2 regions of the Paenibacillus sp. J22P143 genome follow, and region 2 is predicted to be linked to the other one. Evidence: predicted binding sites of a transcription regulator. Region 2 holds the regulator's gene; the other holds the start of a gene.
What was found. Region 2 encodes Rex, which represses fermentation and respiration genes when NADH is low (regulators of the CRP and FNR family bind a similar motif). Its sites were predicted from a motif close to TTGTGAAATATTTCACAA; they were not measured.

Region 1: the regulator Rex is predicted to act here: its motif matches at 1,959-1,976, upstream of AC58PQ_RS20975 (DoxX family membrane protein).

The regions. Positions count from the first base shown of each region.
Region 1 is NZ_JCAUAQ010000018.1:57,506-60,937, reverse strand. Features, by position in the region: gene AC58PQ_RS20980 (PAS domain S-box protein) at 1-1,141, opposite strand, end outside; gene AC58PQ_RS20975 (DoxX family membrane protein) at 1,276-1,848, opposite strand; gene AC58PQ_RS20970 (S-layer homology domain-containing protein) at 2,137-3,432, shown strand, end outside.
Region 2 is NZ_JCAUAQ010000001.1:336,579-340,010, forward strand. Features, by position in the region: gene AC58PQ_RS01585 (inorganic phosphate transporter) at 1-821, shown strand, start outside; gene AC58PQ_RS01590 (redox-sensing transcriptional repressor Rex) at 990-1,610, opposite strand; gene dinG (ATP-dependent DNA helicase DinG) at 1,615-3,432, opposite strand, start outside.

The DNA of each region.
Region 1 (3,432 bases), on a different contig from region 2:
TTTTTCTCTCAGTTATTTCGTATCGAATGGACATGTATTCGGTTATCTGACCATTCTCATTATAATTAGGAACAATCGTAGTATAAACCCAATAGATAGAACCATCTTTTGCTTTGTTGCAAACATCGCCTCGCCATATTTTGCCGCTGGTAATGGTTTGCCACATATCCACGAAAAGTGCATCGGAGTGGTAACCTGATTTTAGGATACGGTGGTTTTGTCCCAGCAATTCCTCCTTTGAATATTTGGAAATCATACAGAATTTTTCGTTTATATATGTGATCTTTCCGTTTAAATCAGCAAAAGAAACAATTGCTGACTGGTCGAGTGCATATTTGATGTTACTCAATTGATTTATCGAAGATTTTAATTTTTCTTCTGCCATCTTTTTATCCGTAATATTGAAGCGAATAGATAGATAAGAGGTAATTTCTTTTTTCTCGTTTAAAATTGGCACTATCGTTGAATAAACCCAATATAATGAGCCGTCTTTAGCAGTATTGCAAAAGTCACCACGCCAAACTTTACCACCAACAATGGTTTCCCACATTTCTTTATAGTATGAATCAGGGTGAACACCTGATTTTAATATACGATGGTTCTTTCCAAGTAGTTCTTCTTTGGTGTATTTTGAAACCTTACAAAACATTTCATTAGCATAAGTGATATTTCCCTCAAGGTCTGAAAAAGAGAGAATCGTAGATTGGTCAAGGGCATATTTGTAGTTTGACAGTTCATATCGATTGGAATTAGATTGATTTTCGATTGCTTTTTTAGCTGTGAGATCTCGGACAACACCCATAAATACAGAATGTGTTTTATAAAAAGTTTGTGTACCCGAAATGGAAATATTAATTATTTTATTTATCTTTGTGCAAGCACGAATTTCAAATTTTACTTTTTTAGCGCTTTTATCATGTAATATGTTAGTAAAATCAATTAAATCATCTTGGTGGATGATATTTGAAATGGGCATGTTTGTGAGTTCTAGTTGTGAGTATCCCAAAATACTCGAAAAAGCTGAATTAGCATACTGCAAACAAAAATCTTCAATCAATACCACACCATCATCAGAGTCATCCAATAAATGTGAGATAAGTAAGTCTTTTAGATCAGAATCAAATTCATGTATTCTAACCATTTTTTATAAAAAACCTCCCGAATTCTTTCCTCTGTACGCCATCAACTTTTTTCTGTCCAGTTTATCCTAACTCCATTCGGCATATTCGCCGTTAGCCCCACTTACGGTGAAGGCTAGCCCGGTGACTCCTAAGGCTAATCTCGGCGCCGGAACTCCCAAGGAGTTCCGAGCATCGGAAGCGCCCATCGGTCAAGCCCATACCAACCAGCCACTTTCCAAGCCATAACTAGCCAAGTCGCGAGAATAAAAAGAATCGGGTTTGTGCTGAGCGTTCCGGCGAGCAAGTAGCTGATATTCATGAGTCCCCCGAAAAACGCGGCAATTCCGGTTAAAAGGCCGAGAATCAGTCCGAGCCCGACAAGCAGCTCGCCAATAGCGACCACGTAAGAGAAAACTTTTGCATTCGGAAGCACGGTGTGCTCCAGATAATTCGCGTACCAGCCCGAAACGTCGGCTTTACCGGTTGTCACTGCAGACTTGGCGATAGCACCTTTAATAAAACCTTGAAGGGCAGTTCCGGCTTTATCGCCGGTCCAAACCTCTGAATTGAATTTTCCCCAACCTGCACTGAGCCACTGATATCCGACATACAGACGAATGATAAGCCAAATCCATGCAGAGTTGGTGCTGGAAAAAAGAAAATGGGAAACAGGGTTGTCTTTGAAGACAATTTCCTTTCCATATTTTTGATCGACGTTTTTAACCATCCATCTCACTCCTAAGTTTAAATATTGTCCTCCAATCCAAAATTTATCATTCCACTTATCAAAAAGGCTATCCCAAAAGGATAGCCTAAAGTTTGTCGTTACAGACAGCGGGGTGAACCGTATCACAAGTGAGGCAAATTATTTAGCGAAAGATTACTACTCTGATTCAGCGTCAACTTCAACGATCAACGATCAACGATTTATGCCGGCAGCCGTAAGAATAATACGGGGACGCTTAGCTAATTCTAGGGATAAATAGATCATTAAGTTGTCGAAGGGGTTAATCTGATGAATCGAAAACATGTGGGCGTATTTCTAATTGCCTTTGTTTTGCTCATTCATGTAACGGGCTGCAACAAACATGAGAATCCCGAATCCCTAGCTAATAATCATTCCCAATCGAACAATAATAAGTCAATCCGCATATACAACGACAACACTGCAAGTCCATCTCCCAATCAATACGTTGCCAGCCTAACCTTCTTTTCAGATGTTCCGTCCGACTATTGGGCACGATCAGCAATTAACAATTGGAAAGACCGTGGTGTTGTTGGGGGGTATTCTAACGGTACATTTAAGCCCAACCAATATATGACTCGTGCAGAAATTGCACAAGTTTTCACTAATTTAATGGGCTATACCTATCTATCCAGCTCAGCCTACTCGGACGTTAAGCACGCTGAATGGTATTATAAAGCTGTAGCTTTAGCGACTGAAGCAGATTTGATGAGCGGAACAGGTAACGCTCAATTCGACCCTAATGGTCCTGTGACTCGTGAACAATTAGCTCTAATTTTTGCCAATGCGTTTAATATTGAAGGCAGTCATGCCAATGCCGATTTTAAGGATCTATCCAGCATAAGTCCTTGGGCTTTGCCCTATATAAATGCTCTTTATACAAGAGGGTATGTTTCTGGCATGGGAAACGGATACTATAACCCCAAAGCTCCGGCAACAAGAGCGCATGTGTTGCGAATTCTTGACAACATGGTTGCCGCATACTACACGGCCCCATCTGAAACAGCCCATGCAAGCGGCATGATTAACGGTAATGTGATTGTAAAATCTACGGACATTGCACTTAGCAACGCAAATATTACCGGTGATTTAATTGTTGCCGAAGGTGTAGGCGAAGGTGATTTTACATTAGACAATACGAATGTTGGGGGCCAACTGATTGTGCGTGGCGGTGGCCCTAATTCAATCCATATTAATGGACACTCTAATGTTCAAAAAGTAAATACGGAGAAATCGGGTACGAGCCCTGTCTCTGTTAAAGTATCAGTTACAGCAAGCGTAGATACAATTGAAACCCACAAAGGGAATACGAATGTTTCGGGGCCTGTTCATACCGTTGTAGTGGGCGGCGGCTCCACGAAATTAGTTGGCGCCACTGTCAATACGGTTAGTGTTCCGATTGAAAATGTAACGCTTATCATTGACCAAAACTCTAAAGCTTCTGCATTAACAGTAGCTGCTAATGCAAGTGTAAATGTGGATGGGCAAGTTACAGACTTGACGGTTACAGAGCGTGCTGAAAATGCAAAAGTAACGGCGGGTACAAATGCTGTTGTTTCCAGTCTT
Region 2 (3,432 bases):
CCAAAACGGTTGGCGGAAGTATCGCCAATCCCGCTAAGATCGAGAACGGTGTTGAAGTCGTTATTGCTGCTTTACTCGCGGCTATCATTTGGAACTTGCTAACTTGGTATCTGTCCATACCATCTTCCTCCTCTCACACGCTACTTGGTGCTTTAGCTGGTGCCGTCATTGCGGGCGCAGGCTTTAACGGCGTGAATTGGAGTGGCTTTACGCAAATTATTATTATTCTTATTTTATCGCCTATCATTGCTTTCGTTCTAGGTTATCTCATCATGGTGTTGATCAAATATATCGTTATTTGGTCAGGTAATACATCTAGATCCAAGCTAAATCGTGGATTTCGTACCTTACAAATCCTATCTGCGGGATTACTTTCGTATTCCCATGGTGGTAACGATGCACAAAAGGCGATGGGTATAATCGTATTTGGTCTCGTTGCAGCCGGCGTGCAAGACGATTTAAATGTACCTCTCTGGGTTAAAATCTCTGCCGCACTTGCGATGGGACTTGGAACCTCGATTGGTGGATGGCGTATTATTAAAACCGTATCAGGTAAAATCGTGAAAATTGAACCGATTAACGGCTTTGCCGCCGACTTAACGTCATCGATCGTTATTCAATTCTCAACCTTCATTGGTAAACCATTATCAACGACGCATGTTATCTCCTCCGCGATTATCGGAACTGGCAGTGTCATGCGTTTCCATGAAGTTCAATGGGGTACTGTTGGTCGCATGTTAATCACTTGGATCATTACGATTCCTATTTCCATGGTGCTTGCGTACACGCTATACTTTACGATATTCCGCTTAATCATGTAATGAGAAAACCTCTATCGAGGCAATTCAAGGATGAGCGACCGCGTTTAGAGGAAGGTTTTATCGCCAAATAGAAAGATATTTTCGGAATCCGAAAACTTATACTTTCTATTGTGGTCAATATCAAAAGGCACGACCCGCTGAAGCTGCGCGGGTCGTGCCTTTTTCATGCTAATCGAGATAGTAGGCCAAGCTTTGTAGTTCTGTTGTAAAATCCGCGTAATGCACGCGTACATCCGGTGGTACTTTAATGATGACAGGTGCAAAATTCAAGATAGCTTCAATGCCACAAGCAACGAATTCATTGGCTACATTTTGTGCTTCGTTCGCAGGCACGGTAATAATACCGATTCGAACGCCAAGTTCAGCCAAAACTGATTTCATTTTATCCATAGGAAGTACAACTAAGTTATTAATAACTTCGCCTGTCTTAGCAGGCATCGCATCGAACAACGCTACAATTTTCATATCATTACGTAAGTACGTATTATAATTGCATAAAGCTCTGCCTAGATTTCCTGCTCCAACGAGCGCAACTTGAATATGTCGATCTAACTTAAGGATCTGCCGAATTTTCTCAACTAAATAATTAATATCATAACCGATTCCTTTTTTGCCAAACTCTCCGAAATAAGCCAAATCCTTTCGAATCTGAGCAGGATTCAGATCCAGCTTCTGACCTAAATCCTGAGAAGACACGGTTGATACATTATTTAATTGTAATTCGTTTAAATAACGCAAATAAATGGGTAATCTGCGGACAACTGCTTCCGAAATTTTTTGACTTTTCACGTATTTAGGCTCCCCCCATCCATTGCTCAATCCTCGGCAGCATTTGTTCGCACGTCATGTGCTCGATCTTCGGACCAGGCAACGAATAGAGGAAGTGCTTGCCATAATACGTTTCGATAACACGTGTATCATAGATAATAACGATCCCTTTGTCTGACGCTCTCCGAACAAGACGACCAAAGCCCTGCTTAAACCGAATAACGGCCTGCGGCACAGAAAATTTCATGAACGGATTCTCATTCCGTTTCTTAATATTTTCGCATTTGGCTTCAACAAGTGGATGATTTGGCGGTTGAAAGGGCAGACGTATAATCGCCAGACAACTAAGTGCATCACCTGGGATATCCACACCCTCCCAGAACGAGCTGGTGCCTAACAGCACGCACATTTTGTTATCTTGGAACATACGGGTCAACTTGCTGCGATTGCCGCTGTCAACACCCTGTCCGAGCACTGTGATGCCATGAGGACTCAGCTTCTCCTTCATACCTGCATGAACAAGCTTCAGCATCCGATTCGACGTACATAGGACTAACATTCTACCCTTTGTCACCTGTGCCACATCACTCAGGGAAGCGATAAGTGCTTCAATGAAAACAGGATCGCCCGCTCCTTTAATCGTTGGGAAATCACGTGGAATTACAACCAGTGCTTGCTCCCGGTAGTTAAAAGGAGATGGCAATTGAACAGTTTTCAGCTTGCCCGACTCTTCATCCGCAGGAATAGCTAACCCTAATTGCTCCGCCGAGTATTGGAACGATTTATTCACAGAGAGTGTCGCAGAAGTCAGGATGATACTATCTTTTGTTTCAAAGAAATGCTGCTGCAGCAAGCCGCTTACATCTGTTGGTACGGAATTAAGCTGGACCGATTTGGCTTTCGCATAGGTGCCGGCTTCGATCCAATACACATAACCTTCGTCTGCCATTTTCATAAAGAAATGAAGCGAATCACGATGGGCATACAGTTCCTTCACTGTACCATTCAGATCGGTCACTAACCCTTGTACACCAAGTCCGTCTTGATGCTCCTTCAATTCATTCAACAATTTATCCAAGGTTCGCAGAAGATCATTCGCATTCAGATAAATGTTATCCTCCATAATTAGCAGTTCACGCCAATTAGAAGGCAGCGTATCTGGCTTCAACCGGAGCACATATTGTGAAGTTTCCGATTGGGAAGGATCACTGCCTGAAGAAACCAACTCATACAGGGCTTCGCTTAAACGTTCCCAATCTTCTTTGATCGAGATGATTTTCGGGAATAATCCATCGATGGTTTGACTCCAACCTGCTACACGCTCTTGCGCTTCATCCGATTTCTGTAATCGGAAACGCAGCATGGGAAGCTGGCCGCTTCGGTTATCCTTATACAGCCACAATAAGGAATGATAGAATGCAGAAGCATGCAGCTCAATTCCTAGGTGCTTACTCGCTACTTCTTCAAAGTGATGCGCCTCATCAATCACGAGCTGCTTGTAGGACGGTAGAAGGCGGTTCTCAGCCTTCATATCTGTAAAGAGGAGGGAATGGTTCGTAATGATCACATCAGCCGTGTTGGCATCATTACGAGCGCGATGATAGAAGCACTTCTTATACCAAGGGCACATTCGGTTTAAGCATGAATCCGTATCACTCGCAACCGTGTACCAGAACTGGGCACCTTTGTTACCAAAATGTAATTCTTCTTCGTCTCCATGTTCCGTTTCACTTAGCCAGACCACCATTTGCGCGGCCGTTATAGGGTCTTCCCTACCATTCTCATAATCCCGCGTGGTCAGCTTCGTTTCAAATTTGCGAAGACACAGATAGTGACTTCTTCC